Regions from separate parts of the Catenulispora subtropica genome, predicted to be linked through region 2. Evidence: riboswitches for the same ligand, from Rfam matches in the RefSeq annotation. Region 2 holds a riboswitch; each other region holds the start of a gene.
What was found. A riboswitch is a leader RNA that binds a small molecule or an ion and turns the genes downstream of it on or off. The one in region 2 is predicted to bind cobalamin.

Region 1 (10,221 bases), on a different contig from region 2:
GAGGTCCACCTGGCCGCCGACCTCGGCGTCAGCCGCACCCCGCTCCGCGAGGCCCTGATCGGCCTGGAGCGCGAGGGCATCATCATCAGCGAACGCGGCAAGGGCTTCCGCTTCGCCCCGATGAGCCCCCAGGAGTTCCGCGACCTGACCACCATCGTGGCCACCCTGGAATCCCTGGCCCTGGAGCTGTCCTCCCCGGAGCACCTCAAGCGGATCGCCCCCCGCCTGCTGGAGGAGGCCCACGCCTTCTCCGCGCCCCAGGCCGAACTCGGCGTCATCGAACGCTACGACGACGAGTGGCACGACCAGCTCCTGTCCGGCTGCCGCAACGACCGCCTCATGGACCTCATCACCACCCTGAAGCTGACGATGCACCGCTACGAGCGCGTCGTCGTCGGCGACCGCCAGGTGATGGAGCGCTCGGCGGCCGAGCACGAGCGGATCGCCGAGTGCCTGCTGGCCGAGGACGTGGCGGGCGCGATCAACGCGCTGAAGGCCAACTGGGAGAGCGGGATGCACCGGATCCTGGAGAAACTGGGGACGTGAGCGACGCTCCCAGCCCCCTGGACCCGGACGCCGGCGCGGACCGGGAGCCGTCCCTCCTGGCCGCCGCCCGCGCCGGCGACCCGGCGGCGTTCGACCAGCTCATGGCCCCGTACCGCCCTGAGCTCACCGCGCACTGCTACCGCATGCTCGGCTCGCCGTTCGACGCCGAGGACGCGGTGCAGGAGTCGTTGCTCAGCGCGTGGCGGGGGCTGGGGGCCTTCGAGGGGCGCAGCTCGGTGCGGACCTGGCTGTACCGGATCACCACCAACGCGTGCATCCGGCTGGGTTCGCAGCGGTCGCGCCGGCTGCTGTCGCCCGACTTCGGCCCCTCCCGCACGGTCGGCGACGACCTCGGCGAGCCGGTCACCGAGCCGGTGTGGCTGGAGCCCTGGCCGGATCCCGCCGAGTCGTACCTCCGGCGTGAGGGGGTGGAGCTGGCCTTCGTCGCGGCGCTCCAGCACCTGCCCGCGACCCAGCGGGCCGTGCTGATCCTGCGCGAGGTGCTCGAGTTCTCCGCCGCCGACGTCGCCGAACTGCTCGACACCACCACCGCCTCCGTCAACAGCGCCCTGCAGCGTGCGCGGCAGACCATGGCCGCACAGCCCGACGCCGCGCCGGCCCGGCAGCGGTCCGAGCTGGCCGAGCTCGGCCCGGACGGTGTCCGCGCCCTGGTCGACGGCTTCGTGAAGGCGTGGGAGGACGCCGACGTCGACGCCCTCGTCGACCTCCTCACCGCCGACGTGCGCTTCACCATGCCGCCGCTGCCGGCCTGGTTCGACGGACGGGACGACGTGGCCGGCTTCTTCGCCGGGGGCGTCTTCGCCACGCCGTGGAAGCTGCGCCCGATCCCGGTCAACGGCCAGCTCGGCTTCGCCTGCTACCAGCAGCGGACGCCGGGCGGGCCGTTCCGCCTCGGCGCGATCAACCTGCTCACCCTGCGGGACGGCCGGATCGCGCAGGTCAGCGCCTTCCTGGACCCGGAGCTGCCGCGCCGGTTCGGGATCCCCGAAATATTCTCGGAGAATCTCGCCCCAGACCGATGAGTCCGCGGGGTCCGGTGTCTCTACCCCGGTGAAGCGTGCGAGAGGCGCACGCCACACCTCACGGGAGGCACCCCATGCGCAAGCTCATCGTCATCGCGATCATGTCCCTCGACGGCTACGTCGCAGGCCCCGGCGAGGACGTCATGGTCCTGCCGATGGACCACGCCTTCGACGAGTACAACCTGGAGCGCATGCGCACCGCCGGCACCACTCTGCTCGGCCGCCGCTCCTACGAGGGCTTCAAGGGCTTCTGGCCCATGGTCGACGGCAACGACGCGTTCGGCCCGGTGCAGCAGGAATTCTCGCGCCTGGACGACGCCGTCGCCAAGGTCGTCGTCTCCGACACCCTCACCATGGACCAGACCGCGCCGTGGACCGACACCACCACCATCGTCCGGCGCGCGGAGGCGCACGCCGTCGTCGCCGGGCTGAAGCGGGGGGACGAGACCGAGGGCGACATCGTGATGTGGGGCAGCCACACGCTGTGGGCCGATCTGCTGGCCGCCGGCCTGGTCGACGAGCTGCACCTGATGGTCGGCCCGGTGGTGCTCGGCGACGGGATCGCGGCGTTCGAGGGCGGCAAGGCCCCGGCGCTGAAGCTGGTCGGCACCCGCACCTGGGAGGGCTCGGACAACGTCCTGCTGCGCTACAGCGTGGAGCGCAGCTGACGCCGCAGCACCTCGGCGGCCTCCTGCAACGACGGCCCGTACCAGGTCAGGTGCCGCCCGGAGACGAGCGCCGACGGCAGGCCCGGGAACGCCTCGGGCCCGTCGGCGGCGGTGAAGGCGTACGGCTCGTCCGGCAGCACGACCAGCTCGGCGCCGCTCGCGCGCAGCTCCTCCACCGGCACCTTCGGATAGCGCTCGGCGTGGCCGGCGTAGACGTTGCGCACGCCGAGCCGGGCCAGGACGTCCCCGGCGAACGTGTCCCGGCCCAGCACCATCCACGGACGGCGCCAGATCGGGACGACCGCCGGGACCGGAGTCCCGGGTGCCGGGAGGGCGGCCCACGCGGCTTCGGCCCGGTCCAGCCAGTCCGGCCGGTCCAGGCCGCACGCCTCGGTCAGCATCCTGTCGAGCGAGACGAAGGCCTCGTCGAGGGTCCTGATCTGCGTGACCCACACGGTGATCCCGGCGCCCCGGAGAGCGTCGAGATCGACAGCGCGGTTCTCCTCCTCGTTGGCCACGACCAGATCAGGCCGCAGCCCGACGATCCGCGGGACGTCAGGGTTCTTCGTCCCGCGGATCCGCTCGACCGCCAGGTCCGCCGGATGCGTGCACCAGTCGGTCGCACCGACCAGCAGCTCCGGCGCCGTCGCCGCGATCGCCTCGGTCAGCGACGGCACCAGCGACACCACGCGCCGTACCGGCATCCCCGGGCCTTCCTTCTAGAAGTCGTCGTCGAACGAGACGCTACCGGCGACCGCGACCTGGTACGCCGAGACCCGCCGCTCGAAGAAGTTCGACAGCTCCTGCACGTCCTGCAGCTCCATGAACGCCAGCGGGTTCGCCGCGCCGTACAGCGGCTCCAGCCCCAGCTGCACCAGCCGCCGGTCGGCGACGTGCTCCAGATACCCGCGCATGTCCGCCACCGGCAGCCCCGGCACTCCGCTCCTGCCCCCGAGCCCACCCCCGAGCAGGTCCTCGGCGAACTGCGTCTCGCACTCCACCGCCTCGGCGAGCATCTGCCGCACTTGCCGCGCCATCTCCTCGTCGAACAGGTCCGGCTCCTCGGCGCGCACCGTCTCCACGACGTCGAACGCGAACGCCATGTGCATCGACTCGTCTCGGAACACCCAGTTGGTCCCGGACGCGAGCCCGTGCAGCAACCCGCGCGAACGCAGGAAGTACACGTAGGCGAAGGCGCCGTAGAAGAACAGCCCTTCGATGCACGCCGCGAAGCAGATCAGGTTCAGCAGGAACGCCCGCCGGTCCTCCCGCGTCTCCAGCCGCTGCAGAGCACCCAGCGAGTCGATCCAGCGGAAGCAGAACTCCGCCTTGCGCCGGATGGACGGGATGTTCTCCACCGCCGCGAACGCCGCCGCCCGCTCGTCCTCGTCGGGCACATAGGTGTCGAGCAGGTTCAGGTAGAACTGCACATGAACGGCCTCCTCGAACAGCTGCCGCGACAGGTACAACCGCCCCTCGGGGCTGTTCACGTGCTGATACAGGTTCAGCACGAGGTTGTTCGCGACGATCGTGTCGCCGGTGGCGAAGAAGGCGACCAGCCGCGACACCAGGTGCCGCTCGGCCGCCGAGAGCCGGTCCAGGTCGGCGAGGTCGCTGTGCAGGTCCACCTCCTCCACGGTCCACGTGTTCTTGATCGCGTCACGGAAGCGGTCGAAGAAACGCGGGTAGCGCATCGGGCGCAAGGTCAGGTCCAGACCGGGGTCGAGCAGCATCAAAGGCTTCCTTTACTGGCAGGCTTCGCAGGCTTCGGGGTTCTCCAGCGAGCAGGCGACGGCCTCTTCCGAGGCGACGGTCACCGTCGCCTGCTGGATCCGCGTCGCCGGCCGCGACCGGAGGTAGTACGTGGACTTCAGCCCGGCCTTCCACGCGTACATGTACATCGACGACAGCTTCCCGATCGTCGGCGCCGCCAGGAACAGGTTCAGCGACTGCGACTGGTCCACGAACGGCCCCCGCGCCGCAGCCAGGTCGATCAGCGCCCGCTGCGGCAGCTCCCACGCCGTCCGGTACAGCGTCCGCAGCTCCGCCGGCAGCGCCTCGATGTCCTGCACGGACCCCTCGGCCCGCTTGATCGCGTCCCGCACCGCCGGCGTCCACAGCCCCAGCGCCTTCAGCTCGCTCACCAGCGCGCTGTTGATCTGCAGGAACTCCCCGGACAGCGTCTCGCGCTTGAACAGGTTCGACACCTGCGGCTCGATGCACTCGTAGCAGCCCGCGATCGAGGCGATCGTGGCGGTCGGCGCGATCGCCACCAGCAGCGAGTTGCGCAGGCCGGTCGCGGCCACGCGGGAACGCAGAGCGCTCCACCGGGCGGCCAGCGCCGGGGACGTCGCCGAGCCCCACAGGTCCGGCTGCAGCGCGCCCCCGGCGGCCCGGGTCCGGTCGAACGCCGGGTGCGCGCCGAACCGCTCGGCCAGCCCGGCCGACGTCTCCAGCGCCGTCAGGTAGATCTCCTCGGCGATCCGCGTCGAAAGCTTGCGCGCCCGCGGGTCGTCGAACGGCAGCCGCAGCGCGAAGAACACGTCCTGCAGCCCCATCAGCCCCAGCCCGACCGGCCGCCACCGCGGGTTCGACGCCGCGGTCTGCTCGCTCGGGTAGTAGTTGATGTCGATGACGCGGTCCAGGAACACCACCGCCGTGCGGACCGTGTCCCGCAGCCGGTCCCAGTCCACGGCCGACCGGTCCGCGGTCAGGTGCGCCGCCAGGTTGACCGACCCCAGGTTGCACACCGCGGTCTCGGCGTCCGAGGACACCTCGATGATCTCCGTGCACAGATTCGACAGGTGCACCGTGTTCCGGCTCTCGCCGGGGCCCGGCTCCGCGGTCTGGTTGCAGAGCCGGTTCGAGGCGTCCTTGAACGTCATCCACCCGTTGCCGGTCTGCGCCAGCGTCCGCATCATCCTGCCGTAGAGCTCGCGCGCCGGGAGCTGCCGGACGTAACGGCCCTCGGCCTCGGCCCGGCGGTACGCGGCGTCGAACGCCTCGCCCCACAGGTCCGGCAGCTCCGGCACCTGGTCCGGGTCCATCAGCGACCACAGCGCGTCCGCCTCGACCCGGCGCATGAACTCGTCCGGGATCCAGTTCGCCAGGTTCAGGTTGTGGGTGCGGCGCGCGTCCTCGCCGGTGTTGTCCCGCAGCTGCAGGAACTCCTCGATGTCCGGGTGCCACGGCTCCAGGTAGACGCACGCCGCGCCCTTGCGGCGTCCGCCCTGGTTGACCGCGGCGACCGAGGAGTCCAGCGTGCGCAGGAACGGCACGATCCCGTTCGAGCGGCCGTTGGTGCTGCGGATCAGCGCGCCGCGCCCCCGCACGCGCGAGAAGGCGATGCCGATCCCGCCGGCGAACTTCGACAGCCGTGCCACCTGGTGGTAGCGCGCGTAGATGGAGTCGAGCTCGTCGCGCGGGGAGTCGACCAGATAGCAGGACGACATCTGGGTGTGCCGCGTGCCCGAGTTGAACAGCGTGGGGGAGCTGGGCAGGTAGGCCAGCGAGGACATCAGCCGGTAGAAGCCGATCGCCTCCTCGGCCTGCTCCGACAGCCCGGCGGCCACCCGCAGCAGGAAGTGCTGCGGCGTCTCGATGACCCGGCGGGTGACCGGGTGCCGCAGCAGGTAGCGGTCGTAGACGGTACGCAGCCCGAAGTACTCGAAGCGGAGATCGCCGTCCCCGTCGATGGCGGCGTCGAACCGCTCGGCCTCCGCGGCGACGAAGGCGGCGGTGAGATCGCCGATCAGGCCCTCCCGATGCCCGACGGCGATCGCCGCGCTGAACGCCACCGCGCCCTGCCCCGCGGCCTCGTCCGCGATCACCGCCGCCAGCAGCCGCGCCGCCAGCTTCGAGTACTGCGGCTCCTCGCCGATCAGCTCGGCCGCGCACTGCACGGCCAGCTCGGCGGCCTGGGCCGGGCCGGCGCCGGCGGGCAGGCCGGCGAAGGTCTTGCGGGCGACGCGGCCCGGGTCGACGTCGGGGAGGCCGGCGGCCCAGCGCGTGACGGCCGCTTCCAGGGACCGCTCGGAGACCGTCGCCGTCCCCGCCGGAGGCGGCGTCGCCGGCTCCGCCCCGCCCGACCCCGTGCCGGCATCGACATCGATCCCGACCTGCGTGACCGTCACAACCCTCTCCTCGCCAGTCGTAGGTCCCGATCCGGACCGTGCGCGAGGAGACGAGAAGGCGCGCGGCAGCGCGGCGCCCTTCGCCGTCAGCCGTCCCGCGCGGCCTCGGACCGGCCGCACCCCATGTCCGGGCGCGGCACCGCTGGCAGGTCTTCGGACTCGCGGGCGTCCGGGGACCGGAGACTCCCGGACCCGGAACCTACTGGCCGTCACTTCCCAGGCCGGCGCCGGCGCCCGAAGGCGCCGCCGGCCCAGTGTGCACGACGGCGGTCGTTCCCACTCACCGCTGCGGGGCAGTCCCGGACTCGCACCGGGTTCCCTCTTGCCTCGGCCGCCGCCCGTGCTGCGAGCGGACGGCCGAACCAGCTGCGTCGGACACCATATCTTGTGGCGGGCTCTAATTCACAATCAACATGCTGTATGTCAGAGGGCTACCGGGGCGTGCTGAGAGCTGCTACTGGAACGTCGCGTGCGTCGGCCGCAGGTAGATCCGCACCCGGTACGGAGCGTCGCCCACGGGGCCGTCCATCGGCAGCGAGTAACGGTCCGCCAGCACCGCGAAGAAGGCACCCTCGGTGTCCGGTTCGATCCGTTCCACGGTGCCGCGCAACTCCAGGTACCGGTACGGCGCGTCCGGGTCGTTGATCGACACCGCGGCGTTCGGGCGCTCGCTGAGCTCCTTGTACTTCGCACGCTTGGTCGAGGTGGTGAACGACAGGAACTCGCCGTCCCACAGGAACCACATCGGGTTCACGTGCGGGTTCCCGTCCGCGCGGATGGTCGCCAGGTGACAGAAGACGGGGCGCTCGAGCAGGTCGGCGTGCGACTCGGGGATCACAGACATGGCTCCACTCCATCCGGCCCGGTGCGACCCCGCAAGTCGCGATCCGACACGCAGCGATCACGATCCCTGATCGTGCGAGGTCCGCCCATCCACGACCCGGTTCCGGTTCTCCCGTGGACGGGCGGGCCTCGGAGCGGCTCAGGAACCCCGGACGGCGACGACGGTCTTGCCCGGGCTGCGGTTCTCGGCCTGCGCGATGTGCGCGTCGATCGCCTCGTCCCACGCGACCACCCGCGGCGCCGGGAGCTCCCATCCCGAGCCCGCCTCGGCGAGCGCGAACACCGCCGCGATGAGCGCCCCGACGGCGCGCGCGTCGGCGCGGGCCCGGTTGATGATGCTGAAGCCGGCGGTGGTCCAGTTGTTGCGCCGCAGGTCCGCCGGCGCCGGGGCGGCCGGGTCGGGCTGACCGGCCGCGGCGCCGTAGCTGACGTAGCGGCCCCCCGGCGCGAGCAGCCCGAGCGAGGCCGACGCCACGTCGCCGCCGATGGACTCCAGCACGACGTCGAAGAGTTCGTCGTCGTTGGCCTTGCGGGCCGCCGCGCCGAACTCCGCGTCCCGCACCGCCGGACGGTAGACCGCCGCCAGCCTGCCCGCGGAGTTCGCGCTCGTGCCGCCGACGACGCAACGCGGAGTGCGCAGGCTCAGCACGGCCGCCAGCGCGTCGCCGACCCCGCCCCCGGCGCCGGTGACCAGGACCCGGTCCTTCGAGGACACATGAGCGGCGTCGGCGAGCCCGACGGCCGTGGCCCACGTGAGCGGCACGATGGTGGCCCGCTCCAGGGCCAGCCCGTCCGGCACCCGCGCGGCCAGGCCGGCCTCGGCCACCACGGTCTCGGCCAGACCACCGCCGTCGACCGTGAACGCCACCACCGCGTCACCGACCGCGAACCCGTCGACGCCCTCGCCGACCGCCGCCACCTCGCCGCCGACTTCCATGCCCGGCACATACGGCCAGCCGGTCGCGTAGCCGGGCACACCGCGGCGGGCGAGGACGTCCACGAAGTTCAGGCCCGCGTAGCGGACCGCGATCGCGATCTGCCCCGGCGCGGGCTCCGGCGTCGGAACATCGACCTCTGCGATGTGCTCGGTACCGCCGGGCTCGCTGAACTGGACGGCCTTCATGACGGGTGCCCCTCCCTTGATCCGATTGCTGCCCGAACGAAAATACCGGCATGATCGGATGCCCATACCCGCAGCACTCCGGAAGGCGGCCCGCGTGTTGTTCAAGGACGGTCAGCACATCCTGCTCATCGGCGACAGCATCACGGACTGCGGGCGCCGGGAGGAGAACGCCCCCTACGGGAACGGCTATGTCAGCCTGCTGCGGGCGTTCACGACGGCCCGGCATCCGGAAGTCCGGCTGACCTGGACCAACCGCGGCAACAGCGGGAACACCGTGCGCCACCTCGCCCAGCGGTGGGACACCGACGCGTTGGCGCCGCGTCCGGACTGGCTGTCGGTGATGATCGGGATCAACGACGTCTGGCGCGCGTTCGACGGCCACCCGCAGAACGCCGTCCCGCTCGACGAGTTCGTCGAGACGCTGCGCGGACTGCTGCGCCGTGCCGTCGAGGAGACCGGCTGCCGCCTGATCCTCGCCGACCCGTACGTGATCGAGCCGGACCGCGAGGAGCCACAGCGCGCGACCAGCGATCGTTACGCGGCCGCAGTCGCGGGTCTGGCTGAGGAGTTCGACGCGGTGCACATAGCGACGCAGCGGGTCTTCGATCACGCGATGCGGTGCACGCGGTCTGAGGACTGGTCGCATGACCGGATCCATCCGAACCTCGCGGGGCACGCGCTGATTGCTGACGTGTTTCTGTCGGCTATCGAACTCTGAAATGTGGGTGCGGGTACCGCCCACACCCACATCAGCGGCTGACCGAGAAACCGCCCCCGCTCCACATCTGGGCTCTACTTCGGCAGCTCGACCCCGGCCGCCTTCGCGATGTCACCCAGCATCTGCTCCGCGGCCTGCACCCCGATCCCGGACATCCACGTCTCGTCCGGCACGGTGAACACCCGGTTCTCCTTCACCGCCGGCAGGTCCTTCCACACCGCGGTCCCCTGCACCTCGGTCTCCTTGGTCTTCGAGGGGTCGTCGGAGGTGGTGACGAACACGATGTCGGCGTCCGCCTTGCCGATCTGCTCGGGGCTGACCTCCAGCATCAGCTGGTCCACGTCCTCGGCCGCCGGCCGCGGCAGGCCCACGTCCCGCAGGACGACACCGCTGAACGAAGACTTCTGATACAGCCGGGTCGGTCCCGCGACGAACCGCACCACCGACACCGTCGGCAGCTTGCCGCCGTTCTTCGCCTTGATCGCTTCGCCGAGCTTCGCGGCCCGGGCCTCGTACCGCGTCACGGCGGCCTTGGCCTCGCTCTCCTTGCCGAGGGCCTGTGCGTAGAGCTCCAGGTTCGCCTTCCATGGGAAGCCGGTGGTCTCGGCCATCACCGTCGGGGCGATGGCGTTGAGCTTGGAGTAGATCTTCTCGTGCCGGACCTTGGAGGTCAGGATCAGATCCGGCTTCAGGGAGGTGATGAGCTCCAGGTTCGGCTCGGTCATCGGGCCGACGTCGACGGTGCCGCCGATCTCGCTCTTCAGGTAGGCCGGGAAGCCGCCTTCGCTCTTCAGGTGCGGGGAGACGGCGCCGACCGGCGTGATGCCGAGCAGGGTGACGTCGTCGAGTTCCCCGCTGTCCAGCACCACGACCCGTTTGGGCTGGGACTTGATCTCGGCGGTGCCCATCGCGTGCTTGACGCTGCGGGGGAACGCGGCGGCCGGGGCGTCGGAGGCGGGGGAGGCGGAAGACGTGTCGGAGCCGGCGTTCTGCGTCGTGCCGGAACTGCTGCTGCCGCACCCGGCGACGAGCGCGGTGCTCAGGGACGCGGCGATCAGAAGGGCGGACAGGCGGTGCTTGATCATGGGTTCCTCGGTCGGTCGGGTGCTGGCAGGGATACAGAGGTCTGACGCGCCAGGGGCACGAC
Region 2 (10,221 bases):
GAACATCGGATCCGTGGTCATAGCCCCACCCTCCTGTCGGGAATGACCTCACCCTACGCGCGGGCAGCTCGGGGGCGGAGTGCGTCGGACAGCAAAGCGGCCACACGCGACGCCTCCTCCGGTGCCGACGCCCGGACCGCCGCCACCGTCGCGACGACCAGTGCGTGCAGATCGTCGACGGTCACATCGGTGCGCACCGCTCCGGCCTTCTGCGCTCGCCGCAGCAGCTCGCCGAGCGCCTCCTTGAGCACCGAGGACACCTTCCGCGTCGCGGCCATCACATCGACCCCGTGCCGTCCCAGGGCGTCGGCCAGATCCATCTTGTTCTGCGCGTAGTCCGTCATGGACTCGAAGAACCCGAAGAACGCCGACCCCGGGTCCGCGGTGGCCAAAGCCTCCCGGACCTCGGCCAGCATCGCCTCCAGGCGTCCGACGAGCACCGCTTCCAGCAGTGCCTCCTTCGTCGGGAAGTGCCGGTGCACCGTCCCCGCGCCGACCCCCGCGCGCCGCGCGATCTCGTCGAGCGGAACCCCGGGTCCCTCCAGCGCGAAGGCCTCGTCGGCCGCGGCCAGGACCCGTTCGCGGTTGCGGCGCGCGTCGGCGCGCAGCGGGCGTTCGGCGGGCGCGGTCTCGGCGTTCACGGAGCTCAGCGTATCCCCCTCGACAACCGGGGCGCACGCCCCGTATCGTCCTCCCCGGGAAACGGGGCGCTCGCCCCACTTATCTCTCGACAAGGGGAATCCGCATGTCCGAGCCCGTCTCCAGCCCGGTCCGCAGCACCCGCGAGACCGTCGACCTGCTTCTGCGCACCATCACCGAGGGCACCCGTGACGACCTCGCCGACCTCTACGCCGAGGACGTCGTCATCAGCAACCCCTTCGCCCCCGACGGCGTGCCGAACGAGTCCCGCGGCAACGCCCAGCTGCGCGCCCGCATGAAGAGCTTCCAGCAGTACCTCGCCTACGACGCGGTCAAGGACGTGACCGTGCACGAGACCATCGATCCGCAGGTCGCGATCGTCGAGTTCACGCTGGTGGGCACCCTCGTGCCCACCAGCGAGCGGTTCGAGCTGCCGGCGATCAACGTGATCCGCGTCGTGGACGGCCTGATCACCGAGTCCCGCGACCACACCGACGGGGTGCGGGTGGCGGCGTTGTTCGCGCGGATCCAGGCCGTGGGCGGCTGAGCCGCCACAGCTCGGCCCAGTCCTGGGCGCTCAGGTCCTTCGGCAGCGCCCGGGCCGGGACCCGCCGGCCGCGCGTCCACTCCCGCACCTGCTCCGGGCGCAGGCGCCCGCTCCGGGCGAGCATCTCCCCCAGCCCGCGTCCCGGTGCCTGGAAGACCTGCCTCACGAAGTCCTGGTACGCGCCGCGGTCGTCCGCCGGGACCAGCGGCGCCGCCCGCCGGCGCATCGTCAGCAGTCCGCCGTCCACCGACGGCACCGGCCGGAACGCCGCCGCCGGGATCCGGCGGTCCAGCCCGAACTCGTACCACGGCCACCATGAGGCGGTCAGCAGGCTCGCCCCGCCGACCCCGGCCCGCCGCCGCGCGACCTCCCACTGCACGATCAGCACCCCGTGCCGCCAGCCCGGCTCGGCCATCAGCTTCCTGATGATCGAGGTGGTGAGGTGGAACGGGATGTTGCCGACGACGGTGTGCGGCGCGGCCGGGAACCGGTGGCGCAGCACGTCGGCCTGGACCACGGCGACGGCGTCGCCGAACCGCTCCCGCAGCCGGCGCACCCGCCGCGGGTCGATCTCCAGCGCCGTGACCGGCCGCCCGAGCCGGGCCAGCGCCGCGGTCAGCGCGCCGTCCCCGGCCCCGATCTCGACGATCGGCCCGGCGGTCTCGTCGCCGACGAGCCGTTGCACCGCCGCGACGAGGCCGCGGTCGGCGAGGAAGTTCTGTCCGAGTTCATGGCGTCCGCCGACCCGGTGGTGCTGCATGTGTTTCTCCGCGCGAGCTCGCATCGAAGCCGGGCAGCACAAGGAGGCCACACCGGCAGAGGACCCGGATGCGGCGGGGTTCGCGGATCAGTGGATCGACCGGCCCCGCCCTCAGGCGCGGGTCCGTGTGATCGCGGAGAAGCAACACATGGGCAGCGACACTAGCAGCGCCCCGGCGGCGGTTCCCGTCATTTTCCGCCGGGTCGCCCCTGACCGCTGCGGCCTACTCCCCTTCGAGGTCGCCTTCCAGTTCCAGGAACACCCGGCGCAGCCCGTCCAGGGTCTCCGCCTCCGGCTCGGCCCACAGACCGCGCTCGGCGGCCTCCAGCAGCCGTTCGGAGATCCCGCGCAGCGCCCACGGGTTCGAGCGCTCCATGAACGCGCGGTTGGTTTCGTCGAACACGTACGTCTGCGCCAGCTGCTCGTACATCCAGTCGTCCACGACCCCGGCGGTGGCGTCGTAGCCGAACAGGTAGTCGACGGTCGCGGCCAGCTCGAACGCGCCCTTGTAGCCGTGCCGCTGCATCGCCGCCACCCACCGCGGGTTCACGACCCGGGCGCGGAACACGCGGTGCGTCTCCTCGGCCAGCGTGCGGGTGCGCACCGCCTCCGGCACCGCCGAGTCGCCGACGTACGCCGCCGGGGACGCGCCGGTCAGCGCGCGCACCATCGCGACCATGCCGCCGTGGTACTGGAAGTAGTCGTCGGAGTCGACGATGTCGTGCTCGCGGTTGTCCTGGTTCTTCGCCGCCACCTGGATGCGCCGGAACGCGGACTCCATGTCCCCGCGGGCCTCGCGGCCGTCCAGCCCGCGGCCGTAGGCGTAGCCGCCCCAGACCGCGTACACCTCGGCGAGGTCGGCGTCGGTGCGCCAGTCGCGGGCGTCGATCAGCGGCAGCAGGCCGGCGCCGTAGGCCCCGGGCTTGGAGCCGAAGACCCGGGTGGTGGCGCGGCGGCGGTCGCCGTGCGCGGCGGTGTCGGCGTCGGCGTGGGCCCGCACGAAGTTCTCGGAAGCGGGCTCGTCCAGCTCCGCGACGGCCCGCACGGCGTCGTCGATGAGCGCGATGACGTGCGGGAACGCATCGCGGAAGAACCCTGAGATGCGGACCGTGACGTCGACGCGCGGCCGCCCGAGCTCGGCCGCCGGCACGACCTCGAAGCCGGTGACGCGGCGGGAGGCGTCGTCCCACACCGGCCGGCAGCCCAGCAGGTGCAGGATCTCGGCGATGTCGTCGCCCTGGGTCCGCATCGCCGAAGTGCCCCAGACGGTGAGGCCGACCGAGCGCGGGTAGTCGCCGGTGTCGGCGAGGTGCCGGGCCAGCAGCGACTCGGCCAGGGCCTGGCCGACGTCCCAGGCGTTGCGCGACGGGATGGCCTTGGGGTCGACGGAGTAGAAGTTGCGGCCGGTGGGCAGCACGCCGACCAGGCCGCGGGTCGGGGCGCCGGAGGGGCCGGCCGGGATGTAGCGGCCGTCGAGGGCGCGCAGCACGTTGGCGATCTCGTCGGTGGTGCGGGCCAGGCGCGGGACGAGTTCGGTCGCGGCGAAGCGCAGCACCCTGATGACGTCCGCGTCGCCGGCGCGCAGGACCTCGTCGCACACGCTCTCGGCGCGTGCGGAGTCCCAGTCGGTGGCGGCGAGCCCCTCGACGAGCCGCCGCGCCAGCGTCTCCAGCATGTCGACCGCGTCCGAAGCGGTCCGTGCGGGCGCCTGCGGCCCGGCCAGCTCGCTCAGCGACTCAGGGCTCTTCACCGGCGCGCCGGGCTCGGCCAGCAGGACCTGCTCGTCCAGGCCGACGAACGCCGCGAGCGCCTGCCGCAGTCCCGGCACCGCGCCGCTCACCCCGCCGAAGACCTGCTTCGCCCGCAGCACCGCCAACACGTCGGCGACCAGTTCCCCGCCTTCCGGCGCCCGGCCGAGGATGTGCAGCCCGTCGCGGATCTGCACGTCCTTGATCTCGCACAGGTAGCCGTCCAGGTGCAGCACGAACTCGTCGAAGTCGTCGTCGGCCGGCTGGCGCTCGACGTCGCCGTGCAGGAACGCCGCGAGGTCGTGGTGCAGCTGCGCGGCGCGGATCAGGGTCCAGATCTGCGCCCGCACCGCCGGGGCCTTGTCCGGGTCCAGCGCGGACACGGCGGCGTACTCGTCGAGCAGCTGCTCCAGCTTGGCCAGCTCGCCGTAGGTGTCGGCGCGCGCCATCGGCGGCATCAGGTGGTCGACGATGGTGGCGTGGCCGCGGCGCTTGGCCTGCGTGCCCTCGCCGGGGTCGTTGACGATGAACGGGTAGACCAGCGGCAGCTCGCCCAGGACCGCGTCCGGGGCGCACGACGCGGACAGGCCGAGGCCCTTGCCGGGCAGCCACTCCAGCGTGCCGTGCTTGCCGAGGTGCACGACGGCGTCCGCGCCGAACGCGTTCTCCAGCCAGCGGTAGGCGGCCAGGTAGTGGTGGCTCGGCGGCAGGTCGGGGTCGTGGTAGATGGCGATGGGGTTCTCGCCGAAGCCGCGCGGCGGCTGGATCATCAGCAGCACGTTCCCGAACTGGAGCGAGGCGAGCACGATGTCGTCCCCGTCGACGTAGAGCGAGCCGGGCGGCTCACCCCAGTGCCGGCGGATGCCCTCGCGCAGTTCGGCGGGCAAGCCCGCGAACCAGGACTCGTAATCGCCGAGCGGGACGCGGGCGGGGGCGGCCGCCAGCTGGTCCTCGGTGAGCCACTCGACGTCGTGGCCGCCCGCGGCGATGAGGCGGTGGATGAGCTCGTCGCCGTCCTCGGGGAAGTCGCCGACGGTGTAGCCGGCCGCGCGCAGGGCGGTGAGCAGGCGGACGGCGGAGGCAGGAGTGTCCAGGCCGACGGCGTTGCCGATGCGGGAATGCTTGGTCGGGTAGGAGGACAGGACCAGGGCGAGTTTCTTGTCGCTGTTGGGGATCGAGCGGAGTGCGGCATGGCGGAAGGCGATGCCCGCGAGCCGCCGGGCGCGCTCCTCGTCGGCGACGTAGACGGGGATGTCCGCCTCGCCCTTCTCCTTGAACGAGAAGGGGACGGCGATCAGGCGGCCGTCGAACTCCGGGATCGCGACCTGCATCGCCGCGTCCATCGGGGTGAGCGCGGCGTCGGAGTCCCGCCACGCCTCGCGGGAGGAGGTGAGACAGAGCCCTTGGATCACCGGGATGTCGAGGGCGGCCAGCGCTCCCACGTCCCAGGCGTCCTCGTCACCGCCGGCGCCGGCGTCGGCCGCGGTGGCCCCGCCGCCGGCCAGGACGGTGACGACCAGCGCGTCGCAGCGGCCGAGCAGCTCGACGAGGCCTTGGCCCGCGGCGTCGGACAGACCCCGCAGCGAGCCGCAGTAGACCGGCAGGGCGTTGGCGCCGCGGGCTTCGAGGGCGTCGGCGAGGGTGTCGACGAATCCTGTGTTGCCGGAGAGCTCGTGCGCGCGGTAGAAGACGATGCCGACGGTTGGGCGGCCGTCCCGGCTCGCCCGCTCGCCGTGCACCCCGAACTCGGGCATCGCCGTGGGCGCGTCGAATCCTTCGCCGCCGCCGAGCACCGTGTCGGTGAGGAAGTTCGCCAGCTGCGCCAGGTTCGCGGGACCGCCGGCGGTGAGGTAGTTCAGCGCGTCGGCCGCGACGCCGCCGGGCACGGTCGACAACGCCATCAGTTCGGCGTCCGGCACCGCCTCGCCGCCGAGGACGACGGCCGGAACCCCGCTGGCCGCGACCGCGTCGACCAGCCACTGCCACAGGCGGTGGCCGCCGAGCAGCCGCAGGACCGCGACGTCCGCGTCGCCGAGGAGCGGCGCGAGGCTGTCGGCATCCAGCCGGGCGGGATTCGCCGTGCGATAGGGGGCGCCGGACGCGTGGGCGGCCAGAAGCTCGGTGTCAGCGGTGGACAGCAGCAGAACGCGCGCGGGCATGCGGCGGCACTTCCTCTCGCGGAGTCCGCGCTCCGCCTCGGGCCGATGGTGACGGACGACAGGCAGTTCCTGACTCGCGGCCTTGAGGAGGACCGCTCACAGTTGCGGGACAGCGCCCGATTCGCACGGGCTTCCTGACTTCGTCGTCCGGGGGACAGTGTGCCAGATCGGCGGATCGGGGCTAGCCCCTGAATCGGCCGAGTCCCTTGGCGAGCCGCACCGCCGCGACGGCGGCCGCGCCGCCGACGGTCGCCGACAGCACCGACGCCCGCCGGATGTCGGCGACCCTCGGCGCGCGCCCCGAGCCCAGTACCGGCCGGTGTTCGACGACGTCGCCGTAGGTGTTGGTGCCGCCCAGGCGGACGCCGAGCGCGCCGGCGGCCGACGCCTCGCAGCGTCCGGCGTTCGGGCTGGGGTGGCGGGCGCCGTCGCGTCGCAGCGCCCTGAGGGCCTGGATGGGGCTGCCGCCGACGATCGGAGCCGCCGCGACCGTGACGGCGCCGGTGAACCGGGCCGGCAGGTAGTTCAGCACGTCGTCGAGCCGGGCCGCGGCCCAGCCGAAGTTCCGGTACCGCGCGTCGCGGTAGCCGACCATCGCGTCGAGCGTGTTCGACGCCCGGTACGCCAGCAGCCCCGGGATCCCCGCGACCGCGCCCCAGAACAGCGGGGCCACGACCGCGTCGGAGGTGTTCTCGGCGACCGATTCGACGACCGCGCGCGCGATCTGGTCGGCGTCCAGGCCCCGCGGGTCGCGGCCGCACAGGTGCGGCAGCCGTTCCCGGGCCGCCGCGAGGTCGCCCTCGGTCAGCGATCCGCCGATCAGCGCCGCCTCGCGCCGCAGCGACGTCCCGCCGAGTACGGTCCACGTCGCTGCGGCGGTCAGCGCCGTCCCGGCCCACGGGCGCCGCCCGAACCGCTCCCCCGCGACGCCCAACGCCGCGGCCCCCGCCACCAGAGTGCCCGCGTAGGCGGCACCCGCGACCCGCGAGTCCGCGTACATCACCTTCCGCAGCCCGGCGGCCACCCGGCCGAACCCGGCCACCGGATGCCCTCGCCGCGGGTCCGCGAAATACCAGTCCGCCGCGAAGCCGAGCGCGAGCCCCACGGCCCGGGAAGAAGATCGCATGCGCACAACCTATCGACGCCGCGCCATGGCCCGTCCTCAGGGAGCGACCGGCCGCTCCTCACCGCCGTGCCGTGACGGCTTCCGTGGCCGGACCGGTTACATTAACCCCGTGGGAACAGCTCTCCTGCTGCTGTCCGTCTACCTGGCCTGCGCGGTCGAGGCCGTGGAGGCTCTCACCATCGTGCTCGCCGCCGGCGTCACGCGCGGCTGGCGCCCGGCGCTGCAGGGCGTCGCGGCCGGGCTGCTCCTGCTCGGGGCCGTGGTCGCGGCCCTCGGGCCGGCGTTGACGGTGCTGCCGCTCAAGACGCTGCGGCTGGTGGTCGGCGGGCTGCTGCTGACCTTCGGGCTCCAGTGGCTGCGCAAAGCGATCCTGCGCGCGTCCGGTGACAAGGACCTGCGCGACGAGGCCGCGGCCTACCGCCGCCAGGTCGCCGCCGCCGCGCGGGTGACCAGCAGCAAGAAGCCGTTCGTCGACGACTGGTACGCCTTCACCTTGTCCTTCAAGGGTGTCGTCCTGGAGGGCCTGGAGGTCGCGTTCATCGCCCTCACCTTCGGCGCCAATCAGCACGGTGTCGCGCTCGCCGCGCTGGCCGCGGTCGCCGCCGTCCTCACCGTCGCGGCGGCGGGCGTCGTGCTGAAGGCCCCGCTGGCCCGCGTCCCGGAGAACACCATGAAGTTCGCGGTCGGTGTGATGCTCACCGGCTTCGGCATCTTCTGGGGCGCGGCGGGCGCCGGCGCGGAGTGGCCCGGCGGTGACGCCGCCCTCCCCGTCATCGTCGCCTATGTGCTGGCCGTCGCCGCCACCGCGGTCTGGGTCCTGCGCAGGAGGCGCGCGGTATGGGCCGGCTGAAAGCCTTCGCAGCCTTCTGGTACGAGTTCATCGTCGGCGACGATCCGATGGTCGCCGTCCTGATCATCGCCGCCCTGGCCGGCACCGCCGTCCTCAGCACCCGCACCACCGCGTGCTGGTGGCTGTTGCCGGTCGTCGTCACGCTGGCACTGGCCGCGACGCTGGCTCGGGCCGTCCGCCGGAAATAGCCCCGTAAGCCTCAGTGGCCGGTCACGCGGCGGAACGCCACGCGTCGGTGACGCAGCCTTCTTCGTACTGCCAGCGCCCGTCGCCCTCGCCCTCGATGAGGAAACGCTTCACCGCGGGGACGTCAGCGTGCTCCGGCACGTTCAGCGCGACCATGCCCAACTGGGCTATGCCCTCGCCCGTGACTCCGAACGGAGCGAGGGCCTCCAGCACCGCCCGACCGCTCTCGTCCTCGGGCCCGTCCCTGGCCGGGATGACCCGGATCGTGCAGTTCGCCGAGTAGCGGACCGCTTCCCGGACCCAGTGGACGCCGTCTTCGTCGGTCTCGAAGCGCACCACGTCGTCGACCGCGTAGCCCCGGACGAAGAACGGGACGTTGTCCAGCCGGGCCCGGTCGGTGCCGACGCGCACCGCCCAGACCCGCTCCGAACCGGCGGGCGGCCACCCGGACGCGTCCTGCTCCAACGCGAAGTCGACCTTCAACCGCTCGACGTGCGGAACGCTCGCCATATTCCTGCCAGCCACACCGCCAGCATCTCATCAGATCGGGATCAACGCTGATTCTGTTCCCAGAACGGCACCAGCACCGCGGTCAGCTCCTCCGGTCTCTCCTCGTTCGGCGTGTGCCCGGCACCGGTCATGAGCACGAACCGCACGCCGAGCCGCTCGGAGTATTCCCGCTGCACGTCCACCGGGATGAAGTCGTTCGTCCAGAACGTTTGTCAGAACCTTGTTAAAATCGGGGAGCGGGAAGGGTGGCGGTGGCGCCGGCTCCCTCACGCAGCCGGCGCCACCGCCGTTCGGCGGCGGGCCGGGACTCCGGGCCGCAGCACCCCGGGGGGTCTCAGCCCTGGGCGTCCGCCACCTCGACCCGCGTGCGGATCCGTGGGTCCGCCGCCGACCGGGACGCGATCAGGTCCCGCGGGCCCCCGTGCACCCGCCAGCCCTTCTCCTCCTCGTCCCAGCGGGCCAGCGCCCGGGCCGGGATCGTGACCGGGACGGTCGCGATCTCGCCCGGCGCGGCGAGGGTCGCGCCGAAGCCGACCAGACGCCGGGGGTCGGCCCCCGCGTCGCCCTCGCCGGTCAGATAGATCTGCACCACCTCGCGCCCGATGCGCGAGCCGGTGTTGCGGACCCGTACGAGCACCTCGACGTCGCCGCCCGCGGTGACCGCGGCCGTGATGTCCTCGTAGGACCAGGTGGTGTAGCCGAGACCGTGGCCGAACGGGAACGCCGGCACCGTCCCCGCCTTCTCGTAGCCGCGGTAGCCGAACATCGAGCCCTCGCTGTACCGGATCTTGCCGTCGACCGGCCGTGTGGACAGCACCGGCACGTCCGCTTCGGCCTTCGGGAACGTCGTGGGCAGCCGGCCGCCGGGCTCCACCGCGCCGGTCAGGGCGTCCGCGACGGCGTCACCGCCCTCCTGGCCGGGGAACCACGCCCACAGCAGCGCCGGCACCTGCTCGCGCCACGGCATCTCCACCGGCGCGCCGGCGTTCACCACGACCACGGTGCGCGGGTTCGCGGCGGCCACGGCCGCCACCAGGTCGTCCTGGCGCCCGGGCAGCTTCAGGCCGGTGCGGTCGAAGCCCTCGCTCTCCACCTCGTCGGTCGTGCCGACGACGACGATCGCCACGTCGGCGGCGCGCGCCGCCTCGACGGCCGCGGCGAACAGCTCGTCGGCGCCGGGACCGGGCGCGCCGTGGTTCAGCCCGAACATCGCGATCGGCAGGTCCGGGTCGACGGAGGCCACCACCTCCGCGCGGACCGTCCCGGCTTCGAGGTCCACGTCGACGCGGTGCTCCGGCGGCTTGACCAGAGCTTCGACGATGTCGCCGCCCTCGCTCGGGGCGAGCTCGACGTCGACGGCCGGCCGGTCGCCGACCGTCAGCTGGAACCTGCCGACGCCGGACACGGAGAACCGGTGCGGGCCGCTCTCCCCGACGGCGACGTCGGCCCGGACGCGGATCCCGGACGTCCCCCTCGGCAGTCCGCCCATGAACACGAACCGCGAAGCCCGCCGCAGTTCGCTGCCCAGGACGTCCCCGGCGGCGTCGAGGAAGTCGACGCGCAGGCCCGGCTCTCCGGTATCAGGGTCCGTAGCCGTGTCGGGCGTGATCGGCGCGAGCAGCCGCTGGGTGTGGACGCCCTCGGCGTACTCGACGGCGACGCCTGGTCCGAAGGCTGCAGTCAGGCCGGCCAGCGG
Region 3 (10,221 bases), on a different contig from region 2:
CCACTCGACACACTCGGGCGGGCCCGTGATGGTGGTGCCCGGCGGGAGCGGCGGGCCGGCGGCGCCGCCGATGACGGGCGAGGGCGGCGGGCGACTGGTCACGCCCGCACCGTAGGGGGCACGAGGCGGCGTCCGAGAGGAGGGCCGGTGCGGCGGCTGGGGACCTGGGCGACAGCAGCAGCCCTGCTCACGTGTGCGGCGTGCGGCACCCGGTTGCCGGATTCCGCGTTCTCGTCGCCGGTTCCCGACGCGCCGGCCCCGGTCTCCGGGGCCGCCGGCGATGTCGGCGTCACCGCGACCTCGATCAAGATCGGGATGATCGACTCGGTCGACTCCCTCCTCGGCCCGGACACCTTCTCCGGCCCGATGTACGGCGCACAGGCCTTCTTCAAGGCGCTCGACGCGGCGGGCGGGGTGAACGGCCGCCAGATCACCTTCGTGTCCTGCGATGACCAAGGTGTCGGCGGCACCGACGTCTCGTGTGCGCACAAGTTGATAGACGAGGACAAGGTATTCGCGTTCTCCGGTAACTCAGCGTTCGCATATGATGGCGCCGCTTATATATCGGCCAAGGGGGTGCCGGATATCGGCGGCGAACCGATCAGCAACGCCTACGATCGCTATCCACATCTTTACTCCATCTACGGCAGCGACTATCCGCGCGACGGAAAGACCATCGGATGGCAGGGCAAGCTCTACTCCTCCACCGAACCGGAGCACTATGCGAAAGTGACCCTTAAGGCTCATGTCGCCGGACTCGTCTCCTACAACCAAGCCGACTCCGCGCGCTACGCCGCCTACGAGGCCGAGGCGCTGCGAGCGGAGGGGTTCACGGTCGTCCCGGAGCAGTTGGACATCGCGCTGGCGGACTTCGACTCGGCGGCGCTGGACATGAAGAACAAGGGGGTCGACGTCGTCTTCGACACCATCGACACCGACGGGAACGCGCGGCTGTGCAAGGCGATCGACGCCGCCGGCGTGCCGATCGTGGCGAAGATGACGACGGTGCAGAGCTGGGACGCCACAGTCGCGGCGACCTACAAGGACGCGCCGAAGTGCCGGAACCTGTTGTACGCCGACTCCTCCGACCGGAACTACGAGGACACGTCGGTGCCCGCGGTGAAGGCGTTCCGCGACGCGATGGCGAAGTACTTCCCGGAGCGCGAGGGGAGGCTGTCGGAGTGGGAGATCGACGGATGGGCGTCGGCGCAGTGGCTGACGGACGCGGTGGCCTCGTGCGGCGCGAACGTGACGCGGGTGTGCGTCGAGAAGTTCATGAACTCGGGGCAGCCGTATGACGCGCGCGGGATGATCACCCCCGCGGCGTTCACCGTGAAGGCACCGACGGGGACGACGCACGCGTGCTTCAACGTCGCACAGTGGCAGGACTCCGCGAACGGCGGCCGCGGCGGCTGGGTGACGCGGGTGCCCGACATGGACACGAACTGCTACGACGTGCCGCAGGTCTCTTATTCGCCCTAGTTCGGGCCGCCGGGGCTCGGTCGCGGCCGCGTCAGATGGACGACCGGCCTGCCCTCTCCGTCGTCGAAGACCCTGACGCGCGCGCCGTAGTGCTCGGCGACGCGCTGCTCGGTGAGGACTTCGCGAGCAGAGCCGCGCGCGACGGCTTCGCCGCCGACGAGCAGGGTGAGTTCGTCGGCGTACTGCGCGGCCAGGCTGAGGTCGTGCAAGGTGCTGACGACGGTCAGGCCCTCGGTGGCGCGCAGTTCGTCGACGAGATCCAGGACCTGCTGTTGGTGGCCGAGGTCCAGGGCGGTGGTGGGCTCGTCGAGCAGGAGGATGCCGGCTTGCTGGGCCAGGGCGCGGGCCAGGACGACGCGCTGGCGCTCGCCGCCGGACATGGCGCCGAGCCGCCGGGCGGCGAACCCGGCCAGGTCCAGACGATGGAGTGCGCGCTCGGCGACGGCGCGATCGTCCCTGCTCTCGACGCCGAGGTAACCCAGGTGCGGGGTCCGGCCAAGGCGCACGTACTCTCCGACGGTCATGTCGCCGGGCAACTGCGGCTGCTGGGGGACGTAGGCGAGGAGCCGGGCGCGGTGCTTCGCGGCGAGCCGGGCCACGTCCTGGCCGCCGACCTGGATCTCCCCCGCATACGGCAGGATCCCCGCGATCGCCCGCAACAGCGTGGACTTGCCCGCGCCGTTGGGCCCGAGGACGGCGTGCCAGGAACCGGCCGCCACCGCGAGGTCGACGCCGTGCAGGATCGGCTTGCGGTCCAACGCCACCCGCACCCCGGCCGCCTTGACCGCGCTCACCGGTCCCGCCCCCGTGTCGCCCGCAGGATCAGGATGAAGAACGGCGCCCCGACGAACGAGGTGACGACCCCGATCGGCAGCTCGGCCGGCGCCAGCGCGGTCCGCGCCAGCAGATCGGCCAGCACCAGGAACGCCCCGCCGACGAGCAGGCTCATCGGGAGCAGCAGCCGGTGTCCCGGCCCGGCCACGCGGCGGACGACGTGCGGCACGACCAGGCCGACGAACCCGATGATGCCGCTGACCGCCACCGCGGTCGCCGTCGCCAGCGAGGCCGCGGCCAGGACGATCAACCGCACGCGCACCGGGTTCAGGCCGAGCGTGGCGGCCTCGTCGTCGCCGAGCGCGAGGACGTCGAGGTGGCGGGCGTGCAGCGTGACGATGAGGATGCTGATGACGGCGTACGGCACCGCGAGCCGCACCAGCCCCCAGTCCGCCGCGGTGAAGCTGCCGAACAACCAGGAGTACACCTGCTTCACGTCGGCGCTGCTGCTCTGCATCACGAACGCCTGCACCGACCCGACGAACGAACTCACCGCCACACCCGCGAGGATCAACGAGGCGGTGCCACCGCGCCCGACGAGCGTGCCGAGCACGTAGCTGGTGAGCACCCCGGCCAACCCGCCCACGAAGGCGGCCACCGGCACCGCCCCGACCCCGCCGAAGGTCTGCTCGGGCCCGCCGCCGTAGACGATGACCAGGGTCGCGGCCATCCCCGCGCCGGCGGAGGCACCGATGGTGCCGGAGTCGGACAACGGGTTGCGGAACACTCCCTGATAAGCCGCGCCGGCCTGCGCAAGCAGGGCGCCGACCAAGGTCGCGAGGACGACGCGGGGCAGCCGGATCTGGTCGAGGACGCCCTGCTGCACCGGAGTGAGGCCGGTGGAGAGGTGGACGAAGGGGAGCTTGTCGAGCAGCGCGGCGGCGGTGCCACCGACCGGGAGGCCGGCGGCACCGCCGAGACTGGCGACGAGGACGGAGAGGAGAAGGGCCGCGGTGGCGGCCATGAGCACGATCGCCGGGCGGGCGAGTTTGCGCGCAGGGACCACCCCGTCGTCGATCGCACCCGTCAGATCGGCTGCCGGCCCGCTCTCCCTGGAGATCTCGCCCGACACCACCCCCGCGGCTGTCGTAGCGAGCGTCCCTCCGGTCGTCCCTTCGCCCGGACCCGGCACCGCCGGGCCGGGCGAACCTCCGCGCCTCATCGCCGGGGTCTCAGCCCTGGGCCTTGTTCACCGCGTCGGAGACCTGCTGGACCAGGTCGGCCAGGCGCGGGCCCCAACGGGAGGCGATGTCGTCGTCGAGGCCGACGATGGTGCCCTTGGCGGCGTTCTTCACCGCCGGGACGGCGGACCAGCCGGGGCGGGCGGCGACCGCCGCGGAGGTCTGCTGGCAGCACTTGGTGTCGGCCAGGAAGACCAGGTCGGGCGCCGCGGTGACCAGGTACTCGTCGCTGAGCTGGGGGTAGCCGCCGCCGGTCTTGTCGGCGGCGTCGGCGACGTTGGCCAGGCCCAGCTGGGCGAAGACCGAGCCGATGAAGGTCTTCGAGGTGGCGCTGTAGTTCCCGGGGGTGCCGACCTCGTAGTAGTACTTCAGCGGCGTGGCGGGCTTCTTCGTGGCCGCGATCGCGCTGGTGATCTTCTGCTTCATGGCGGCGACTTCGGTGGCGGCCTTGTCCGCGTGGCCGGTCGCGGCGCCGAGGGCGGTGATCTGGCCGTAGGCGTCGTCCAGGCTGTTCGGCGCGTCGAACCACAGCACCGGCACGTTCAGCTTGCCCAGCTGCTCGACGATGTTCGAGGTGTCGGCGGCGACCACCACCAGATCCGGGTTGTACTTCGCGATCGCCTCGGCGTCCGGCTTGAAGCCGGACAGCGCGGTCTTCGGCGCGCTCGCGGGGTAGTTCGACTGGTCGTCGACCGCGACCACCTGGCTGTCCGCCCCGATCGCGAACAAGTCCTCGGTCGCCGACGGGGACAGGGACACGATCTTCTTGGGCTGCGCGGCCAGCTTCACCGCGCCGTTCTTGGCGGTGACGGTGGCCGGGAACGCCGCCGCGCTCGGCGAGGCCGAGGAAGAGGTCGAGGTCGAGGCCGTGCCCGACGCCGCGGGCGCCGACTTCGACGACGAACACCCGGCGGCCAGCAACGCCGAACCCGCTATGACACCCACGGCGACATGCCGCGCCACACTGTGCAGACGAGAATGCACGAGGTCAGCTCCTCCGGCTGATCCGCGGCCCCGCGCGACGCACGCCGGCCCTGGTGACCGTGATGCGCACAGCCGGACCGCCCCGAACCGCGAGGGCCGAACGTTGACACACCGCGTGAGGCGACCTGGCTCGCTCCCGGGGGAGCTCACAGTTGCGGGACAGCGCCGGATTCCCACCGGCTTCGCTGCACACGTTGTGGACGGCACGCCGCCGTCACCGCAGACGCTAGCAAGCACACGGGCCCGCGACTAACCCCGAACGGGGCGCGGGCCCGTGATCTGCACAACTCGAGGGCTGTCGAGGGCTGTCGCGGGCTGTCGAAGGCTGTCGCAGCCCCGGCGGCCGTGACCCCGCCGTTACGGCCAGACCGGCTTCCGCTTCTCCACGAAGGCCCGCACCCCCTCGGCCCGGTCCGCCGAGAACGCCGTCGCGCGCCACGCCCCGTCCTCGACGTCCAGTCCGGCCGCCAGCGGCAGATCCGCGCCGACCTTCAGCGCGTGCTTCGCGTTGCGCACGCCGATCGGCGAGTTCTTCGCGATCTGCTGCGCCAGCTCCAGCGCCGCCGCCCGCGCGGTGGACGCGCCGGCGACCCGCCGGTCGATCATCCCGAACCGGTCGGCCTCGTCGGCGTCGATCCGCCGCGCGGTGAAGATCAGGTCCGCGGCGCGGTTCATGCCCACCCGCCGCACCAGCGTCTGCGTTCCACCGCCGCCGGGGATGACGCCCACCGACACCTCCGGCAGGCCGAACACCGCACCGTCGTCGGCGACGATGAGGTCGCACCCCAGCGCCAGTTCGCAGCCGCCGCCGAGCGCGTAGCCGGACACCGCCGCGATCACCGGCATCGGCAGCGAGCCGAAGGCGGACCAGGTGCGCCGGAACGCCGGCCGGGTGGCGACCAGCTCGGCGTCGCTCATCTGGTTGCGTTCCTTCAGGTCCACGCCGACGCAGAACGCGTGGTTCTTCCCCTCGGCCGACGGCGCGGCCGACGAGACCACCACCGCGCGCACCGCCGGGTCGTCGGCCAGTTCCGGCGCCACGTCCCGGATCGCCGCGGCCATCCCGGTCGAGATCGCGTTCATCGCCTCGGCGCGGTTCAGCACGATCTCCGCGACCACGCCGTTGCCCTCGGCCGGGTGCCGCCGCAGGAGTACTCCGTTGTAATCCTTCTCCAGTGCCTCAGTCATGCCGCCCACAGTATGAGACAGCGATTTGAATCCAAAAGCGCAGATCAGAATCCGAAGGGCACGAACGGCGCGACATCGCTGACGAACGCCCGCGACGCCTGCGCCAGCGCCCCCGCCCGCAGCTCCTCGATCCGCCCGGCCCGGCCCAGCGCCCCGAGCGAGAACCCGCCGAGGTACGCGGCCCCGAGCTCGCGCGGCCCCAGGACCAGGTCCGCCGGATCCGTCGTCCGCGAGCACTCCGCGCCGTCGGCGTCCCCGCGGAGCCGCCACCGCCCGGTGTTCCACGGGCAGAACGGGTCGGAGAGCTCGAACACCACGTCCACCGCAGTGGCGTAACGCCGCGCGGCCAGGGCCCTGTCCACGTCCACGATCCGCACATAGAGCATGTCCTGCAGGCGCGGTACCGCCTGCCGGAAGTCGGCGAGCAGGAACGTCAGCGGGTCGTCGGCCGGCACCTCGGCCTGGACCTCGCTCGTCAGATCGAGGTCGCACAGGAATCGCCACATGGCGACGTAGGAAGCGAGGTCGCGCCCGTAGACGTCCTTGACCCTCACCTTGCACTCCGGCCGCGCCGGGTTGTTGTAGCCCTCCTTGACCCGGTACCGCGCGAAGCCGACGGTCGTCCCGTCGGCGTCCTCGGCCAGCACGCACCGCAGCGGCCCGGCGCCGTCCCGCGCGAACTCCCAGTCGGCCAGCGCCGCGTCGCGCCACCCGTCGCCGACCCGCGGCATCATGCCGGGCCGGCCCAGCCGGTTGGCCTCGACGACCTCCTGGCAGCGCTCGTATCCCTCCAGCGGATCCACCATCCGCATCCGGAACTTGTCACTGCCGGCCACCGCCGACAGCCCGTTGTCGCCGCGCGGGACGGTGAGGCTCAGGTGCTGGACGCCCAGCGCGTAGCCGAACCGTCCGTAGATGGCGGGCTCGGACGCGAGCAGGATGCCGACCGGCGCGTCCCCGCGCTCGTGCCACCCGTGCATCTGGTGCCGCATCATCGCCGTCAGGATGCCGCGCCGCCGGTGCGTGGCCTTCACCGTGATCATCGTCACGCCGCCGGCCGGCACCGTGACCCCGCCGGGCACCGTGAGTTCGAACGGGAAGTCACCGCCGGTGCTCACCAGCTCGTCGCCGTCGAACGCGGCCACCGACCGCTCCCGCGGCAGCAGACCCTGCCACAGGTCGTGGGCCTCCTGCGGCGGGTTCTCGTGGAACCCGAAGTCCAGCTGCGCGGCGAAGGCGGGCGCCTCCTCGTCGGTGAAGGGGCGGACCGGGTAGGAAGGGGCATCGGAGCTCATAATCCATGGCTAACACCGCATCGCCGCACATGCGAGCCAATATTCACCGCGCACGCCCCTCCCGCGCCCCCCGAGCCCGGACGCAAGCTCCTCACAAGGCGGCAGCATGGGAGGCTGATGCCATGCAGGATTCCGATCCGATCCGCCTTCCCGGCCCGTGGACCCACCGGGACATCACGGCCAACGGCGCCCGCTTCCACGTCGCCGAAATGGGCGAAGGCCCCCTGGTCCTGTTCCTGCACGGCTTCCCGGAGTTCTGGTGGTCCTGGCGCCACCAGCTCCCGGCGGTGGCCGACGCCGGCTTCCGCGCGGTCGCGATGGACCTGCGCGGCTACGGCGGCAGCGACAAGACCCCCCGCGGCTACGACCCGCTGACCCTGACCATGGACGTCACCGGCGTCATCCGCGCCCTCGGCCAGTCCAACGCCACCTTGGTCGGCCACGGCTGGGGCGCCTTCCTGGGCTGGACCGCCGCCGTCTTCCGCCCGGCCGCGGTGAACCGGCTCGCCATCACCGGATCGGCCCATCCCCGCCGCCTGCGCCAGGCCCTGCTGACCGACCCGAAGCAGATCGCGGCGGCCCGGTTCATGTGGTCGGCACAGCGCCCCTGGGCTCCGGAGAAGGCACTCACGCGCGACGCGGCGATGCTGGTCGAGCAACTGCTCGCCGAGTGGGGCGCCACGGGCTGGCCGGAGCTGGACGTCGCTCAGCGCTACCGCGAGGCGATGCTCGTGCCGGGCGCGGCGCACTCGTCGTTGGAGTACTACCGGTGGCTCATCCGGTCACTGGTCCGTCCGGACGGCATGCGCTACGCGCAGCGGATGCGGACGGAGGTGCGGGTGCCGGTGCTGCATCTGCAGGGCGAGTTGGACAGCGCCTTGCTGCCGCATGTCGCGCGGGGATCGGGGCGCTATGTGACGGCGGCTTACCGGTGGCGGTTGTTGGAGGGGATCGGGCACTTTCCGCATGAGGAGGCGCCGATGCGTTTCACCAACGAGCTTGTGGACTGGCTGAAGAGCTGAGGCGCTAAGGCTTCGAAGAGGTCTTGACGTAGAGCAGCACCGCACATCCGATGGCCATGGCCGGGGCCAAGAACCAAGTCTCCACCCTGTTCCCCGTCCGCTGGATGATCGGTATCCCGGTCCGGAACGTGAACGGCCAGAACAACCGGCACCCGTGATCGGTCAGGCAGTCGCCCGCCAGGTGGGTCAACGCCCCGAGTCCCATCGCGAAGGGCAGCCAGGACGGGGCGCTGGCGATCCACCGGTCCATCAGCACCGTGCCGCCGCCGGCCAGCAGGACGCAGGGGCCGTAGGCGTCCAGCTTCTCCCCGGGAGGGCACAGGTTCAGCGCCCGTACGGCCAGCACCAGCATGAAGAACACCAGGGAGAGCGTGAAGTAGCGTCCCAGATACTTCTCGCCCGCCCACGTGCCATAGGCGACGCCGGCGACGAAGGCCAGGGAGTGGGTGGCGTGTCGGTGGCCGCCGCTGATCTTGGACACGCCCTTCGTGAGCGTGTGGGTGATCGGGCCCATCGAGTGGGCGATGGTGCCGTTCGGGTGGTCGATGTCGGGCAGCAGGGCGGCGCCGGCGGTGATGAAGGTCCCGAAGATCAGGTCCTTGGCCTGGATGTGGGCGGTGGAACCGTGCATGGCCGGATAGGCCAGCACGCTCATCGGCAGAGTGGTCGCCGCCGCCGCCCAGGCGAGTCCGCCGCTGGTCGCGTGTGAGTGCCCGAGCATGGCCGGTCCGCCCCCCTGCATTCCTGTGCGAGTACTGGCATGAACGTACCAGGAAGGGGCGACGAACTCCCCGGTCGGCAGAGCCCTGACGACCGCCGTCCCGCCGTCAGATGGCGCAGGCCTGTGTGTTGACCGGTGCGTCGGTCGCAGCGCCGGTCTGTGCGTCGCCGGCGACCTCCTTCGCGGTCAACGCATAGCCCGTGTTCTTGTCCTCCAGCGACTTCGCGAACACCACTCCGAGTACGCGGCCGTCGGTCGAGAGCAGCGGCCCGCCGGAGTTGCCCTGCTGCACCTGCGCGTACAGGGAGAACACCTCGCGCCGGACGTTGCCGCTGGAGTAGATGTCCGCGCCGGTCGCGGTGATCTGCTCGCGGATACGGGCCGGGTCGACGTGGAACGGACCGTCCTGCGGGTAGCCGACCACCAGGGCCGAGTCGCCCGACTTGCCGTCGCCCAGGAACGGCAGCGGGGCGGCGGTCAGGCCGGGGACGTCCAGGACGGCGATGTCCCGCTTGGGGTCGAACACCACGACCGTGGCCGGGTACTGGCGGCCGGACGACTGCCGGACCACCAGCGACCGCGTTCCCCCGACGACGTGGGCGTTGGTCATCACCTTGCCGTGGGCGTACACGAAGCCCGAGCCCTCGATGTCCTTCCCGCACGACGGCGCCTGTCCGCGGATCTTGACGATCGACGCCTTGGTCTGGTTGATCACCGGGCTGTTCATCAGAGCCTGGTCCGGCGCCGGGACGTCGGCCGGGTTCTCCGCCTGGAAGGGGGCGAACACCTGGGGGAAGCCGTTGCGGTCCAGAATCCGGGAGAAGGAGTTGAACCACTGCGACGAGCCCTGCGGCAGCACCCGGGTCATGCCCTTGAGGATGCTGGACGAGCGCACCTGGTCGCTGATGGTCGGCACCGACGACGTGAACAGCGCCAGCCCCAGGAACCAGGCCACCATCAGCACCGCGACCACCGACACCACCGCGCCGCTGACCGCGTCCACCATCTGCGCCGGCTGCCACGTGATGCTCTCGCGCAGCTTGGAGCCCAGCATCGACCCCAGGACCTGCCCCACCACCGCCAGCGCCAGCACCGCGCACAGCGCGATCACGCTGGGCAGCAGCCCCGTCGACATCCGGTCCAGGAACACCGGGATGATCACGAACCCGAGCGAGAGCCCGCCGAGGAATCCGGCGAAGGACACCACCCCGACCACGAAACCCTGCCGATACCCGGAGACCGCGAACGCCGCCACGACGAGCAGCAGCAGGATGTCGAGGATGTCCATCTAGCTATCTTCTCCCCCCGGCGCGGCGACATCGCGCACCGCCAGCGCCAGCACCTCCTGCGGCAGCGGCACGATCCGCTCGGTGTCCCACGGCCGTTCCCAGCCTCCGGCCCTCAGCACCCCGTCCAGCAGCGCGGCGGTGAACCCCCAGATGAGCAGCGAACCCGCCTCGAAGGCGGGGCCGGAGCGTCCGGAGGGGTGGCTCATGCGCAGCCGGTTGGCGGGG

Region 1: another riboswitch for cobalamin. It lies ahead of ABD466_RS12090 (ribonucleoside-diphosphate reductase subunit alpha); the one in region 2 lies ahead of cobN (cobaltochelatase subunit CobN).
Region 3: another riboswitch for cobalamin. It lies ahead of ABD466_RS06250 (ABC transporter substrate-binding protein); the one in region 2 lies ahead of cobN (cobaltochelatase subunit CobN).

Annotation. Positions count from the first base shown of each region.
Region 1 covers NZ_BAAAQM010000011.1:57,936-68,156, forward strand. The annotation lists gene ABD466_RS12065 (GntR family transcriptional regulator) at 1-546, shown strand, start outside; gene ABD466_RS12070 (sigma-70 family RNA polymerase sigma factor) at 543-1,589, shown strand; gene ABD466_RS12075 (dihydrofolate reductase family protein) at 1,664-2,257, shown strand; gene ABD466_RS12080 (helical backbone metal receptor) at 2,236-2,961, opposite strand; gene ABD466_RS12085 (ribonucleotide-diphosphate reductase subunit beta) at 2,977-3,990, opposite strand; gene ABD466_RS12090 (ribonucleoside-diphosphate reductase subunit alpha) at 4,003-6,390, opposite strand; cobalamin riboswitch at 6,518-6,772, opposite strand; gene ABD466_RS12095 (PPOX class F420-dependent oxidoreductase) at 6,845-7,234, opposite strand; gene ABD466_RS12100 (quinone oxidoreductase family protein) at 7,373-8,356, opposite strand; gene ABD466_RS12105 (SGNH/GDSL hydrolase family protein) at 8,415-9,074, shown strand; gene ABD466_RS12110 (ABC transporter substrate-binding protein) at 9,149-10,159, opposite strand; gene ABD466_RS12115 (ABC transporter ATP-binding protein) at 10,156-10,221, opposite strand, start outside.
Region 2 covers NZ_BAAAQM010000020.1:112,048-122,268, forward strand. The annotation lists gene ABD466_RS19020 (gamma-glutamyltransferase family protein) at 1-21, opposite strand, end outside; gene ABD466_RS19025 (TetR/AcrR family transcriptional regulator) at 54-641, opposite strand; gene ABD466_RS19030 (nuclear transport factor 2 family protein) at 746-1,186, shown strand; gene erm (23S ribosomal RNA methyltransferase Erm) at 1,110-1,946, opposite strand; gene cobN (cobaltochelatase subunit CobN) at 2,170-5,853, opposite strand; cobalamin riboswitch at 5,898-6,036, opposite strand; gene ABD466_RS19045 (cobalamin biosynthesis protein) at 6,035-6,979, opposite strand; gene ABD466_RS19050 (COG4280 domain-containing protein) at 7,089-7,829, shown strand; gene ABD466_RS19055 (hypothetical protein) at 7,817-8,017, shown strand; gene ABD466_RS19060 (DUF4265 domain-containing protein) at 8,040-8,540, opposite strand; gene ABD466_RS19065 (alpha/beta fold hydrolase) at 8,567-8,701, opposite strand; gene ABD466_RS19070 (beta-glucosidase family protein) at 8,860-10,221, opposite strand, start outside.
Region 3 covers NZ_BAAAQM010000005.1:29,813-40,033, forward strand. The annotation lists gene ABD466_RS06230 (hypothetical protein) at 1-115, shown strand, start outside; gene ABD466_RS06235 (ABC transporter substrate-binding protein) at 148-1,482, shown strand; gene ABD466_RS06240 (ABC transporter ATP-binding protein) at 1,479-2,276, opposite strand; gene ABD466_RS06245 (FecCD family ABC transporter permease) at 2,273-3,280, opposite strand; gene ABD466_RS06250 (ABC transporter substrate-binding protein) at 3,489-4,469, opposite strand; cobalamin riboswitch at 4,584-4,718, opposite strand; gene ABD466_RS06255 (enoyl-CoA hydratase/isomerase family protein) at 4,839-5,669, opposite strand; gene ABD466_RS06260 (GNAT family N-acetyltransferase) at 5,714-6,964, opposite strand; gene ABD466_RS06265 (alpha/beta fold hydrolase) at 7,087-7,986, shown strand; gene ABD466_RS06270 (metal-dependent hydrolase) at 7,991-8,707, opposite strand; gene ABD466_RS06275 (MarP family serine protease) at 8,814-9,995, opposite strand; gene ABD466_RS06280 (NUDIX hydrolase) at 9,996-10,221, opposite strand, start outside.